Regions from separate parts of the Streptomyces sp. NPDC055103 genome, predicted to be linked through region 1. Evidence: riboswitches for the same ligand, from Rfam matches in the RefSeq annotation. Region 1 holds a riboswitch; each other region holds the start of a gene.
The links. A riboswitch is a leader RNA that binds a small molecule or an ion and turns the genes downstream of it on or off. The one in region 1 is predicted to bind cyclic di-AMP.
Positions count from the first base shown of each region.

Region 2: it holds a riboswitch for cyclic di-AMP, as region 1 does, so the genes downstream of both, ACWFR1_RS35835 (M23 family metallopeptidase) here and ACWFR1_RS05630 (M23 family metallopeptidase) in region 1, are expected to answer to the same signal.
Region 3: it holds a riboswitch for cyclic di-AMP, as region 1 does, so the genes downstream of both, ACWFR1_RS27920 (transglycosylase family protein) here and ACWFR1_RS05630 (M23 family metallopeptidase) in region 1, are expected to answer to the same signal.
Region 4: it holds a riboswitch for cyclic di-AMP, as region 1 does, so the genes downstream of both, ACWFR1_RS10460 (M23 family metallopeptidase) here and ACWFR1_RS05630 (M23 family metallopeptidase) in region 1, are expected to answer to the same signal.

Region 1 is NZ_JBSGTX010000005.1:140,485-144,062, reverse strand. It holds gene ACWFR1_RS05635 (M16 family metallopeptidase) at 1-847, shown strand, start outside; cyclic di-AMP (ydaO/yuaA leader) riboswitch at 1,046-1,208, shown strand; gene ACWFR1_RS05630 (M23 family metallopeptidase) at 1,222-2,004, shown strand; gene ACWFR1_RS05625 (GntR family transcriptional regulator) at 2,229-2,912, shown strand; gene ACWFR1_RS05620 (HPr family phosphocarrier protein) at 3,048-3,329, opposite strand; gene ACWFR1_RS05615 (GNAT family N-acetyltransferase) at 3,505-3,578, shown strand, end outside.
Region 2 is NZ_JBSGTX010000090.1:4,278-7,855, forward strand. It holds gene ACWFR1_RS35830 (PP2C family protein-serine/threonine phosphatase) at 1-977, shown strand, start outside; cyclic di-AMP (ydaO/yuaA leader) riboswitch at 1,179-1,325, shown strand; gene ACWFR1_RS35835 (M23 family metallopeptidase) at 1,337-2,539, shown strand; gene ACWFR1_RS35840 (aldo/keto reductase) at 2,594-3,541, shown strand.
Region 3 is NZ_JBSGTX010000051.1:25,592-29,169, reverse strand. It holds gene ACWFR1_RS27930 (cytochrome P450 family protein) at 1-217, shown strand, start outside; gene ACWFR1_RS27925 (transglycosylase family protein) at 402-1,478, shown strand; cyclic di-AMP (ydaO/yuaA leader) riboswitch at 1,733-1,906, shown strand; gene ACWFR1_RS27920 (transglycosylase family protein) at 1,910-2,641, shown strand; gene eno (phosphopyruvate hydratase) at 3,020-3,578, shown strand, end outside.
Region 4 is NZ_JBSGTX010000012.1:11,253-14,830, forward strand. It holds gene ACWFR1_RS10445 (helix-turn-helix domain-containing protein) at 67-696, shown strand; gene ACWFR1_RS10450 (DUF6126 family protein) at 750-905, shown strand; gene ACWFR1_RS10455 (tyrosine-protein phosphatase) at 918-1,739, opposite strand; cyclic di-AMP (ydaO/yuaA leader) riboswitch at 2,127-2,288, shown strand; gene ACWFR1_RS10460 (M23 family metallopeptidase) at 2,293-3,306, shown strand; gene ACWFR1_RS10465 (SGNH/GDSL hydrolase family protein) at 3,457-3,578, shown strand, end outside.

The DNA.
Region 1 (3,578 bases):
GCGCCAGGGCACGGAGGAGACGGTCGCCGCGATCGACTCCGCCGCCGTCCGCGCCTTCTACGAGGCGCACGTCCGCCCCGGCACGGCCACCGCCGTGGTCGTCGGCGACCTGACGGGTGTCGACCTCGACAAGGTCCTCGCCGAGACGCTGGGCGCCTGGTCCGGCGAGCCGGCCGAGCCGCTGCCGATGCCGCCGATCACCGCGGACGACACCGGACGGGTCGTCATCGTCGACCGTCCCGGCGCCGTCCAGACGCAGTTGCTGATCGGGCGCATCGGTCCGGACCGCCACGACAGCGTCTGGGCGGCCCAGGTCCTCGGCACGTACTCCCTCGGCGGCACGCTGACCTCGCGCCTCGACCGGGTCCTGCGCGAGGAGAAGGGCTACACGTACGGCGTGCGGGCCTTCGGGCAGGTGCTCCGCTCGGACGCCGCGGGGAACGGCGCGTCGATGCTCGCCATCAGCGGCTCGTTCGACACCCCCAACACCGGCCCGGCACTTGACGACCTGTGGAAGGTGCTGCGGACCCTCGCCGCGGAGGGCCTGACCGACGCCGAGCGCGAGACGGCCGTGCAGAACCTCGTGGGTGTGGCGCCGCTCAAGTACGAGACGGCCGCCTCGGTCGCCGGGACGCTCGCCGACCAGGTCGAGCAGCACCTTCCGGACGACTTCCAGGCGCAGTTGTACGCGCGTCTCGCCGAGACGGGCACGGTCGAGGCGACCGCGGCCGTGGTCAACGCCTTCCCCGTGGACCGGCTCGTCACCGTGCTCGTGGGCGACGCGGCGCAGATCGCGGAGCCGGTGCGCGCGCTCGGCATCGGTGAAGTCACCGTCGTGACCGGCTGATCGCACCCGCGGACCCGGCAAGGAAGGCCTCGACGTCACGATTTCGTCGAGGCCTTCCGCTTTGCCCGAATTGAGAGGAATGGGGCGTCTGCCCTGTGGCATGTCTTACAAACAGGCGTGTTTGTTTGGCTATTGAAAGACGATCCGCATAGCGTCGGTGCGGCTGTTCGTCAGTGCACGTGCCGCATTCGCGGCAGCGGACAGTCATCGCCGAGTCCCCGTCAGGCGCGAGCCTGGGGAGCCGGGGACCCACACAGTCCCTGGGGTGAATCGGGCGCCTTCGTCACGCACGGAGGGGCTCGTAGGAGACCTTCCTGCTCCGAACCCGTCAGCTAACCCGGTAGGCGAGAAGGAAGGAAAGGAACAGCCCCTACATGGCGTTCACCCGTGCCACCGGGAAGCATCGTGGGCCGAGCCGGATGGCGCGTCGCAGCGTGGGCATCGCCGGCGTCGCGACACTCGCCACCACCGGCGTCATCGGAACCCTCGCCTCCCCGGCGCTCGCCGCCGACACGGACAACCGCTCCGTCGAGGACACCGGCCTCACGCAGGTGATCACCGAGGACTCCCTCGCGGACCGCGTCAACGCCCAGGTCGCCGCGCAGGAGCAGGAGGCCTTCGAGGCCATCGCCAAGGCGAAGGCCCAGGCCGAGGCTCGCGCCGAGGCGAAGCGCAAGGCCGAGGCCCGCGCCAAGGAGGTCCGTGAGGAGCGTGAGCGCGCCGCCCGCGAGGCCGAGCGCCGCCGCCTCAACTCCTTCCAGCTCCCCGTGGCCGGCTCGTACGTGACCACCGGCTACAAGACCGGCGGCTCCCTCTGGTCCTCCGGCAGCCACTCCGGCATCGACTTCCACGCGTCCTACGGCAGCTCGGTCGTCTCCGTCGGCTCCGGCACCGTCGTCGAGGCCGGCTGGGGCGGCGCGTACGGCAACAACATCGTCATCCGGATGAACGACGGCACGTACACCCAGTACGGGCACCTCTCGTCCATCGGGGTCTACGTGGGCCAGAGCGTCGAGCCGGGCCAGCAGATAGGCGTCTCGGGTTCGAGCGGCAACTCGACCGGCCCGCACCTCCACTTCGAGGCGCGGACGAGCTCCGAGTACGGCTCCGACCTCAACCCCATCTCGTACCTCCGCTCCCGCGGCGTCAGCCTCTGACCCCAGGCGGAAGCCGCTGACGCCACACGGAAGCCCCTGGCGTCACACGCATCGCGTCGCAAAAGCCCCGGCTCGTACTGAGCCGGGGCTTTTCGCTGACCGAAACATATGCGCGGATTCCATGGGGGCATCGGAAATTCCGGCCTGCTGCAATAGAGTCGCAGAGCGGACGCAGAACAGGCGTCGCTCGAATTGTCTCTCGCGGACCAAGGCGGAGGTCGGACATGCGCGTTCCCGCGCAATCGGTATGCACGGCGATCCGGGACGACATCGTCTCCGGCGTCTTCGAGCGGGGCGGGCGACTGACCGAGGAGCAGCTCGCGCGCCGCTACGGGGTCTCCCGTGTCCCGGTCCGCGAGGCCCTGCGCACCCTGGAGTCCGAGGGCTTCGTCGTCACCCGCCGCCACGCAGGCGCCCATGTCGCCGAGCCCACCGAGCAGGAGGCGGCCGATCTGCTCGACATGCGGGCCCTGCTCGAACCCCTGGGCGCCGCCCGCGCCGCACAGCGGCGCACCGAGGCACATCTGAAGGTGCTGCGGGGCCTGGTCAGGCTGGGTCAGGAGCGGGCCAGACGCGGCCAGGGCGAGGACCTGCGCTCGCTCGGCGGCTGGTTCCACGAGACGCTGGCGCAGGCCTCCGGCAGCCCGGCCCTGACGGCGCTGCTCACCCAGCTACGGCACAAGATCGCCTGGATGTACGCGGTCGACCAGCCCGCCCACCCCACCGAGGCCTGGTCCGAGCACGGCGCGATCGTGGACGCCGTCGCGCGCGGCGACGCCGAGCGGGCCAGGGCGCTGACGGCGCTGCATGCGGAGCGCTCGCTGGTGCTGCACCGGCTGAAAAGGCCCGAGCGCGGCCGTGTGAGGGTTTCGCAACATGTCGTCAACACGGCGAGCGTCCGGAATTAACACGTGCACCGTATACAAAGAATAGGAATTCGCTGGAGCTGATGTGCGCTGCCGGAAATACCGGCTCCAGAAAAGCGAAAACCGCGGCCGCCGGAATTCCGGCAGCCGCGGTTTCGTCGTACGGGAAAGGCGGGGTCAGACGGTCTCGGGGAGCTCGTCGAGGCCCTCGGCGACCAGCTTCGCGAGGCGGTCCAGCGCGATCTCGGCGCCCTCGGCCTCCGAGGCGAGGACGATCTCCTCGCCGCCCTGCGCGCCCAGGCCGAGCACCGCGAGCATCGAGGCGGCGTTCACGGGGGTGCCGTCGGACTTGGCGATCGTCACCGGAACGCCGGAAGCCGTGGCGGCACGGACGAAGATGGACGCGGGGCGGGCGTGGAGGCCCTCGGCCCAGCCGACGTTGACGCGGCGCTCAGCCATGGTGTTGCCCTTCAAGTCTCAAGCGGGTTGTCTAGACCAGTCTCTCATGCGGTGCGCGGTGCTCGTGCCGACCTTCGAACCGGATCGGACCGCCCTTCGGCCCTCCCCACCCTGCACGGCGCGCACCCGCGGCGCGACCGGTGCCGGTGGCCCGTACCGGCCGTAGGCTGGCCCCATGCAGAGCGCGTCGGAGCAGTCGGAAGCGGCGGATCGACCGGCATCACCGGCACCGGCCTCCACACCGGAGCA
Region 2 (3,578 bases), on a different contig from region 1:
TCGCCGCCGTCCTCGCCTCCGTCGGGCTGCACGTCTACAACGGCACCGTGACGGGCATCCCGGCCCTCACCGAGACCCTCACCGTCGTCACCGTCTCCGCGCTCGCGCTCCTCATCAACCGGGTCGTGCGGCGCAGCGGCGAGCGGCTGGCCTCCGCGCGGGTCATCGCGGAGACCGCGCAGAAGGCGGTGCTGCCGACGCCGGCCGAGCGGATCGGCGGGCTGCAGTGCGCGGCCCGTTACGAGGCGGCGCAGGCGGACGCGTTCATCGGCGGCGACCTGTTCGCCGTGCAGGAGACCCCGCACGGGGTGCGGCTCGTCGTCGGGGACGTCCGGGGCAAGGGGATGGACGCCGTCGAGGCCGTCGCCGTGGTGATCGGTGCGTTCCGGGAGGCGGCCGAGCAGGAGCGGAGCCTGGAGGGGGTGGCGCAGCGGTTGGAGCGGGCGCTGGCCCGGGAGGGCACCCGCAGACACGGGCTCGACGCCTTCGAGGGATTCACGACGGCCGTCCTGGCGGAGATCCCGCACGGGCGTGAGGACGGCGGCGGGGTCGTACGGATCGTCAACCGCGGTCATCCGCCACCGCTGTTGCTGTACGTGGACGGAAGCCTGGACGTGCTGGACCCGGCGGAGCCGGCGCTGCCGCTCGGCATGGGCGAGCTGGCGGCGTGGCCGGACCGGGCCGAGGAGTGGCCGTACCCGCCGGGCGCGACGCTGCTGTTCTACACGGACGGCCTCTCGGAGGCGCGCGACGCGCGGGGCGTCTTCTACGACCCGGCGGAACGGCTCGCGGGGCGGATCTTCCCGGGGCCCGAGGAGCTGCTCGACGCGCTGGTGGACGACGTACGGCTGCACACGGGCGGCGGGTCGACGGACGACATGGCGCTGCTCGCGCTGAGCAGGCCGGCGACGGGGCAGCCGGAGAGGCGCCGGACGATGCCGGTGGTGCCGCCGCGCGGCGGTGGTCACCAGGCGTAGTCGGAGGGTGTCACTGCGATAACAATTGACATAACGTCAGATTCTCGGTGTTTGAAGGCCCCTTGCTGAAGGGGGGTCAACTCGGGCGTTTCTCTACCAATTCAATGAACGATCACTGGGAACGGCTTGGAATCGGACCCCCCTGTCTATTAACGTTCGATAACGCAGCGCGGTCGTCCCAGCCGTCGCAAGAGGCGGCACCGTGCGCACGCGCCGAATCCTGAAGAGGAACCGGGGAACCACCAATTGGGGTGAATCGGGCCCTTCGCACCTGTGCGAACGTGCCCGTAGGAGACCTTCCTGCTCCGAACCCGTCAGCTAACCCGGTAGGCGAGAAGGAAGGAAAGGAGCGCGCCTTCGTGGCGTCCAACACTCCCGCACCCGAAGCCCCCTTCGATGCCTTCGGTGGTGGTGCGGGCCCCGCCGCTCCGGACACCGAGTGGAACCCCACCGAGGGAACCCTCCGCGCCGAGACCCGCGGTCGGCACCGGGTCGTCAAGCAGCGCTCCAACTTCGCCCGCTCCTCCACCGTCCTCGGCGTCGGCGTCATCGCGGCTGTCGGCGCGGGCGGCCTCGCCACCGCGCAGGAGAAGCCGCCGGTCGCCATATCGCTCCCCGACCTCCCGGACCTGAACCTCCCCTCGGCCGAGGACCTCCCCGGCGTCGGCGAGTTCTTCGCCGACGACGCGGACGCGCAGCTCCAGGACACCCTCACCGGGACCGGGTCCAACACGAACCCGCTCACCGCCGCCACGTACGTCACCCCGGCCGGCGAGAAGGCGGACGGCACCACCACGGCGGACGACACCGCCCGAACCGGAGCGAACGGCACCGCCCAGGCTGCCCTCACCGCGCAGGCCGGGACGCCCACGACCGCCGACGCGGCCGACGCGGGAGAGATCCTGCGCGCCCGCATCCTCCAGCAGGCCGAGCAGCAGCAGGCCTCCGCCGACGCCGCCGAGAAGCTGGCCGCGGAGAAGCTCGCGGCCGAGAAGGCGGCGGCCGAGGCCGCGGCCAAGGCGGCGGCGGCGGAGAAGGCGGCCGCCGACGCGAAGGCCAAGGCGGAGGCGGAAGCCAAGGCCAAGGCGGAGGCGGAAGCCAAGGCGGAGGCCGAGCGGCAGGCCGCGGCGGCGGAGGCCGAGCGCCTCGCGCAGCTCGCCGCCAGCTACTCGATGCCCCTGTCCTCGTACAGCATCAGCGCCACCTACATGCAGTCCGGCTCGATGTGGTCCTCCGGCTACCACACCGGTCTCGACTTCGCCGCGCCCACGGGCACCCCGCTCAAGGCCGTCCACAGCGGCACCGTCAAGTCGGCCGGCTGGTCCGGCTCGTACGGCTACCGGGTCGTCCTGGAGATGGAGGACGGCACCGAGATCTGGTACGCCCACCTCTCCTCCATGACCGTCAGCGCCGGCCAGACCGTGACGACCGGCGAGACGATCGGCCGCGTGGGCGCCACGGGCAACGTCACCGGCGCCCACCTCCACATGGAGGTCCACACCGCGGGCGGCGACGGCATCGACCCGGCGGCCTGGCTCCGCTCCAAGGGCCTGTCGATCTGACGCACCCATGCCCCACCCGGAATAGTCCCGGCGGCGCGGAGGGTTGACCGACCCGTGACCTCTCTCCGCCCGCTGGGCTCTTCCGAACTGCACGTCTTCCCGCTCGCCCTGGGCGGCAACGTCTTCGGCTGGACCGCCGACGAGGCACAGTCCTTCGCCGTGCTCGACGCCTACGCCGCCGCCGGCGGGAACTTCGTCGACACCGCGGACATGTACTCCGCCTGGGCCGAGGGCAACGAGGGCGGCGAGTCCGAGACCGTCATCGGCCGCTGGCTCGCCTCCCGCGGCAAGCGCGACGACATCGTCGTCGCCACCAAGGTCGGCGCCCACCCCCACTTCAAGGGGCTCTCCGCCACCACCATCAAGGCCGCCGCGGAGGAATCCCTGCGCCGCCTCGGCACCGACCGCATCGACCTGTACTACACGCACTTCGACGACGAGTCGGTCCCGGTCGAGGAGATCGTCACCGCCCTCGACCAGCTCGTGAAGGACGGCAAGGTGCGGGCCGTCGCCGCCTCCAACATCTCCCCTGAGCGGCTGCGCGCCTCCCTCGACTTCGCGGAGGCCGAGGGCCTCGCCCGGTACGTCGCGCTCCAGCCGCACTACAACCTGGTCTCGCGCGACACCTACGAGGGCCCGCTCCTGGAGACCGTCGAGAACGCCGGACTCGCCGCCGTCCCGTACTTCGGGCTCGCCTCCGGCTTCCTCACCGGCAAGTACCGCCCCGGCGCCACCGTCGACAGCGTCCGCGCCTCCGGGGCCGGCGAGCACCTGGACACCGAGCGGGGCAGGGCCGTGCTCTCCGCGCTCGACGCGGTCGCCGAGGCCCACGAGGCCGAACTCGCCACCGTCGCCCTCGCCTGGCTCGCCTCCCGCCCGACGGTCGTCGCGCCCATCGCCTCGGCCCGCACGGTCGAGCAGCTCCCGGCCCTGGTCGCGTCCGCGGACCTGACCCTCACGGAGGCGGAACTGACGCTTCTGACGGAGGCGTCGGCGTTCTGAGGTACGGGCGTTCTGAGGTACGGGCGTTCTGAGGTGC
Region 3 (3,578 bases), on a different contig from region 1:
CAACCAGCACCTCGGGTACGGGCACGGCATCCACTACTGCCTGGGAGCGCCGCTCGCCCGCCTGGAGGGCCAGGCCGCGCTCGCGACGTTGCTGACTCGTCTGCCCGATCTGCGACTTGCCGCCGATCCGGCCGAACTCCGGTGGCGCGGAGGGCTCATCATGCGCGGATTGCGCACACTTCCAGTGGAATTCTCCCCTTCCGTACGGGTGCGGTGAACTGACGAGTCGTCAGGACTGTGATCTTTACGTGATCGGGGGTCCATCGACTTGTGACGAGCGTTCGAATGCCGCTACGTTTCCCGGCAGTCTCAGCCGTCACGCGAAAGGCCTCCGTATGCGCTCCGGGAACGGACGACACCGTCGACCCCGTCAGGCCCCCGCCATCGTCGTCGCCGCGGGAGTGACCGGATCCGCCCTGGCACTGCCGTTGCTCGCCGCCGGCTCCGCCTCCGCCGCCGACGCCGCGACCTGGGACCGGGTCGCCGAGTGCGAGTCCGGCGGCCAGTGGAGCGCCAACTTCGGCAACGGCATGTACGGCGGCCTCCAGTTCACCCAGGACAGCTGGGAGCGGAACGGCGGCCTCGCGTACGCGCCCAGCCCCGACCTGGCCAGCCGCGCCCAGCAGATCGCGATCGCCGACAAGGCTCTCGCCGCCGGCAGTACCGACTGGGCCACCTGCGCGCCCATCGCCGGACTGAGGAACGACGGCGCGGCCACCGGCATCGACCCCGGCCCGGCCGCGGCCACGAAGGCGCCCACGGGGCCCGTCGCGGAGTCGAACCGCACCGCGGGCGTCCCGGCCACCTCCTCGGAGGCCACCGCCGCGGCGAAGGCCGCAGAGGAGGCCGAGAAGGCGGCCGAGGCCGCGAAGGGCGCCGAGCCGTCCCGTGACGCGTCGACGGCCCCCGCCTCGCCCACCACGCCGGTCAGCCCGACCGCGCCGGTGACGGGGGCCACGCCCACCGCTCCGGGCGCCGCGGCCACCCCGGGGACTCCCGGCAAGCCCTCGGGCCCGGTCTCGCCGACCGCCCCGGGCGCACCGGCCACCCCGACCACGCCCGATGCGTCCCTTACGCCCGTATCGCCCGGAACGCCGACAGGTGACGCCACGTCGGCCGCGCCCGGCGGTGGCAAGCACCGGGGCGAGGCCGCCTCGGAGGAAACCGGCAAGGCGGACACTTCAGCCGAATCGGGCCGACACGCTTCATCGACGGACAAGCTGGCGGAAAACCCTGCCGCGACGCCGACGGCTGACGAGGTGAAGAATCCGGGCACAACGGACAGTCAGGACGCTTCGGGCGCCTACACCGTGCAGCCCGGTGACAACCTGTCCGAGATTGCGCAGGAGAACGAACTCCCCGGCGGCTGGAACGCCCTCTACGACGCCAACCGCGGGACCGTGGGTACCGATCCGGACCTCATCGTCCCTGGTCAGAGCCTCGACCTGACGGTCGGTTCGAAGGCGGCGGCGGGGTAGTTCGGGAGCGTATGTCCGGTTCTGGGCAAGTGAGACATGGGTCTCTTCGCCTCAACTGGCGTGTCCCGTCCGCGAACTTTGCTCCCGTCACCTCCCACCTGCGCAAACACCCCCCACCGGAAGGCAAGTAGGGGCGATATTTCCGCAATATGCCTCTTTGAACTTCCGGTGGGTCTGTGTCTACGGTCGTAACCGCTCGCCACCGCGGGCCCCGTCGACCGAAACGCCGAATCCTGCCGTCGGCCGATGGGAACGTCGCGTAAGCGCCGTAGGCAGGAGCGGGGGACCCAAGGTAAGTGCCGACCCCGGCCGTTGAAGCAGACGGCCGACGATCGGCTAGGGGTTAAGTCGCGTGCTAGGACACGCGGCCGGACAACTCATTGGTCCGAACCCGACAGCTCACCTCGTAGGCGTCGGTGAGGAGAATCTCCATGCTGTTTTCCGGCAAGGGCAAACACCGCCGTCCCTCCAAGGCCACCCAGGTCGTCACGCTCGTCGGCGTCACCGGTGTCGCCGTCGCCGCCCCGCTGATGACCGCGGGCACCGCCTCGGCCGCCACGTCCTCCGAGTGGGACCGCGTCGCCCAGTGCGAGTCCGGTGGCAACTGGTCCATCAACACCGGCAACGGCTACTACGGCGGCCTGCAGTTCTCGGCCTCCACCTGGGCCGCGTACGGCGGCACCGCCTACGCCTCGACCGCCAACCAGGCGTCGAAGTCCCAGCAGATCGCCATCGCCGAGAAGGTCCTCGCGGGCCAGGGCAAGGGCGCCTGGCCGTCCTGCGGCGTCGGCCTCTCCGGTGCCTCGTACGACGGCGGCTCCGCCGAGAGCGCGCCGCAGCAGAGCACCGAGCAGCCGCGGCAGCAGTCGCAGCGCTCGACCGAGCAGCCGACGACCCGCAGCGAGCAGCGCCAGGCCCCGAAGAAGGCCACGCAGCAGTCCGCCGCGCCGAAGGCCGCCACCAAGAAGACGGTCACCACCCCGACCGGCAAGGTCGTCAAGAAGGGCGACGGCGAGTACAAGGTCGTCGCCGGCGACACCCTCAGCAAGATCGCCCAGGCGCACGGCGTCAAGGGTGGCTGGGCCCAGCTCTTCGAGCTGAACAAGGACGTCGTCGACGACGCCGACCTCATCTACGTGGGCCAGCAGCTCCACCTCAAGTGAGCCCGGCGGCTCGGGTGAGTCCGGCGGCTCACCCGGCCCCTACGACCCTCCCGCGGTGACCACCCCGGTCCGGCGCGCCCTTCCCCCGTGCGCGCCGGACCGGGGTTCCGTGTGTCCGGGGTCCCCCTCCTCTTGTCCGGGGCCCCCTCCTCTTATAGGGCGACTTCCGCACCGGCGCCTCTCTCGGGCGACTTCATGGTTACTGTCCAGTAGATCTGGGGTCCTTCGTCCCGAGATGCCTGCCCTTGGGTCCTTTTTCGTCCCAGCGGGCGGGCGCACGGCTGGCCGCAGCCCCGGAGCCGGTTAGGCTCTTGTCGCAAGGCCGAGCGACCCTGCACCGGCCATGCGTCACATCCAGCGTCACATCCCAAAAAGGAGATGCTCGTGCCGTCCATCGACGTCGTCGTAGCCCGGGAAATCCTGGACTCCCGAGGCAACCCCACGGTCGAGGTCGAGGTCGGCCTCGACGACGGCAGCACCGGTCGTGCTGCTGTTCCGTCCGGCGCCTCCACCGGTGCGTTCGAGGCCATCGAGCTTCGCGACGGTGACCCGAACCGCTACCTGGGCAAGGGTGTCGAGAAGGCCGTCCTCGCCGTCATCGAGCAGATCGGCCCGGAGCTCGTCGGCTACGACGCCACCGAGCAGCGCCTGATCGACCAGGCCATGTTCGACCTCGACGCCACCGAGAACAAGGGCTCCCTCGGCGCCAACGCCATCCTGGGCGTCTCCCTCGCCGTCGCGCACGCCGCGTCCGAGGCCTCGGACCTCCCGCTCTTCCGCTACCTCGGCGGCCCGAACGCGCACCTGCTGCCCGTTCCGATGATGAACATCCTCAACGGTGGGTCGCACGCCGACTCCAACGTCGACATCCAGGAGTTCATGATCGCCCCGATCGGCGCGGAGTCCTTCTCCGAGGCCCTTCGCTGGGGTGCGGAGA
Region 4 (3,578 bases), on a different contig from region 1:
GCCAGAGGGTTTTGCCTCTGAGGCAAGAAACTTGCCTCAGAGGCATGATCCTGGCGCAATGGATGCATGGACCACGCCCCCGGGGAGACCTCCCCGGACCCCGCCACCTCCGGCGTCCTGCCCGACGTCGCCCCGCAGCTGCGGGCCCTGCGCCGCCGCCGGGGACTCACCCTGGAGGCCGCCGCCCAGCGGGCCGGCCTCTCCCCGGCGCACCTCTCGCGCCTGGAGACGGGGAACCGGCAACCCTCGCTGCCGATGCTGCTGGCCCTCGCCCGTATCTACGGTACGACGGTCTCCGAGCTCCTCGGCGAGACACCGCCCGAGCGCGACCCCGTCGTCCGGGCCGGCCGCTCCGAGCCCGTCGAGGCCGACGGCTGGATCTACCGGCAGGCCGGCGGCGCCGGGCGGGCGCTCCAGTGCCTTCGCGTCCACGTGCCGTACGCCACCCGGGCCGACATCGTGCGCGTCCACCCCGGCGAGGAGTGGATCCACGTCCTGGAGGGGCGGGTGCGGCTGGCGCTGGGTGACGCCGTGCACGTCCTCGACGCCGGAGACAGCGCGCACTTCGACTCGCTCACCCCGCACCGCATCGGCGCCGCCACCCCCGGCGGGGCCGAGCTGCTCTTCGTTCACACCCTGATGCAGAGTCCCGTCGCCGAGCTGTGCCTCGGTGACGGAACCCCGCACCGTCGCTGACCCCCCGCGTACCCCTTCGCGGGAACGCGCCCCTTCGTCAGAAAAGGACCGAGATGTCCGAGAAGTCACGAGCTGTCACCGGCGAGGAGCGCGGGGAAGGCAAGTTCCCCAAGGGCCTGGTCCTCCGCCTCTTCGCGTACCTGGTCGCCGGGCACCTCTTCGCCGGCTTCCTCTATCTGCTCTTCATGCTGGGCGGGCAGAACCAGTAGGCGGGGTGCCGCCTACGCCTCGGCGAGGAAGCGCTCCCGCAGGCGCTCGCGGGTCTCCGGGGCCAGCTTGAGTCCCTCCGTGAGGTAGGTCTCCACCGAACCCCAGGTCACGTCGATCGTCTCGAACGCGGCCCGCAGATACTCCACCCGCGCGTCGAAGAGCGGGCTCAGCAGCTCCATCACCTCGGGCGACATCGCGTCCGCGGCGGTGGAGCTGCGGCGCACCTTGTAGCGGCGGTGCGGGTCGTTCGACTTCACGTAGTCGGCCTCGATCGCCTCGCGCTCGACGCCGAGGGCGAGCAGCGTGATCGCGATGGAGAGGCCGGCGCGGTCCTTGCCCGCCGCGCAGTGCATCAGCGCCGGGACGCTCTCCTCCGCCATGGAGTGCAGGATCCGGCTGTGCTCCGACGTCCGCTCGACGATCATCTTGCGGTACGAATCGGACATCCGGGCGGCCGCCTTGCCGTCGCCCAGGATCTCCCGCAGCTGCGCGATGTCGCCGTCGCGCACCAGCTTCCAGAACTCCTTGCCGTCGGCCGGGTCGTTGAGGGGTATGTTCACGTTCCGCACGCCGGGGAGCTCGACGTCCGCCCCCTCGACCTTGCGGTCGGCCTCGTTGCGGAAGTCGAAGACGGTGTGCAGGCCCAGCGTGGTGAGGAAGGCGGCGTCCGCCTCGGTGGCGTGGGCGAGGTGGCCGCTGCGGAAGAGGCGTCCGGGCCGCACGGCGCGCCCGTCCGTCGTCGGCAGGCCGCCCACGTCCCGGAAGTTGCGGACCTCGGCCAGCTCGGGCTCGTTCGCTTCGGTGGGCGGGACCTGCGGCAGCTGCTGCGTCACGGATGCTCCTGGGGGTCGACGTTCGGGGGCCCGATGCGAGATCGGTGCCTAGGACAATCATCCAGGTGGGAGGGGGTCCGCGCACCCCCTCGGACGGGAATGGGTGATCTGTCCGAAATGGGGCGTTAAGGGGAACGCGCCCTGTTTGCAGGCGAGATGGGCGGTGCCGCGTGAGCAGGGTCATAGAAGTGACGGATCGTGGCCGACGGCCCCGAGCAATTGCCGTACGGAAAAAGGAAATCGAAGGACCGTCATCAACGGAGGGTGACCGGATTTCCGCCCGAAATTCGCCCCGGTCAATACCGGGTGGAATTCGCGGCTTGTTTGCTCCGACCTCGCTCGTCTAGCGTCACCGTCAATCCGGTCGGACCGCCGAATCCTGCCACCGTCCGGAATCCGCACTCATCCCATGCGTGGCAGGAGCGGGGGACCCAGGAAGTACGCCGGTCCCGCGACACAGGACGGCTTGGGGTGAAGCCGCGTGAGAACGCGGCCGGGCATCTCCAGTCCGAACCCGACAGCTCACCTCGTAGGCGCCGGAGAGGAATTCGCCATGCCCGCGAAGGGTAAGCACCGCCGTCCGAAGATCAATTCCCTCACCCGGGGTCTCGTCGTCGCCAGTACGGGAGGCGCCGTCGTCGCGCTCCCGCTCCTCGGCGCCACCGGAGCCCACGCCGCCGAGCAGGCCGCCCCGGCCGCCGTCCCCGCCCAGGCCGTCGCCGCCGCCCAGGTGAAGGCGCCCGCCGCCCTCCAGGCCGCGCCCGCCGTGACGAAGGCCGCGTCGAAGACGTACTCCGTCGTCAGCGGTGACTACCTGTCGAAGATCGCCACCGAGCACCACCTCGCGGGCGGCTGGCAGAAGCTGTACGAGGACAACCGCCAGGTCGTCGGCGAGAACCCCTCGCTGATCCTGCCCGGCATGAAGCTCACCCTCGGCGCCAAGAACACCGCCGCCGCGCAGAGCGCCGCGCCCAAGACCGCCGCCCCCAAGAGCGCCGCGCCCAAGGCCGCCCCGAAGAGCACGCAGAGCTCCGAGAAGAACGGCGACACCTCGCGCGCCTCCCGGAGCAGCGAGCGCTCCTCCGCCCCGGCCGCCGCCTCGGAGTCCTCCTCCTCGCAGTCGGCGCGGACCTCGCAGTCGGCGGGGTCCTCGACCTCCGCGTCCGGCTGGGTCGCCCCCGTCAGCGGTGGCTTCTCCACCCCGTACCGTGCCTCCGGCTCCATGTGGTCCTCCGGCTACCACACCGGTGTCGACTTCATCGCCTCCTCCGGCACGACCGTCCGCGCCGTCGGCGCCGGCACCGTCGTCTCCGCCGGCTGGAGCGGTTCGTACGGCAACGAGGTCGTCATCCAGCACGCCGACGGCAACTACTCGCAGTACGCGCACCTCTCCTCCCTCTCCGTCTCGTCCGGCCAGTCCGTCAGCGGCGGCCAGCAGATCGGCCTCTCCGGCTCGACCGGCAACTCCACCGGCCCGCACCTGCACTTCGAGATCCGTACCTCTCCGAACTACGGCTCCGACGTCGACCCGCTGGCCTACCTCCGCCAGCACGGCGTCTCCGTCTGACACGGACGCACCACGACGGCCCGGCACCCAGGTGCCGGGCCGTCGGCGTATTCCGGCTTGGGGGAATCTTTATCGGTGGCATATGTCACCCTCCGTCAACCCCTCCTTACGGTCGCGTAGGTCACATCCGAAAGGGAAGGATGTGCTCCCGTGGCAGACGATTCGAGATCAAGAGACAAGAACGCATTCGGGTCGTACGCGGCGATCGGTGACAGCTTCACCGAGGGCGTCGGAGACCCCGGGCCCGACGGGACCTACGTCGGCTGGGCGGA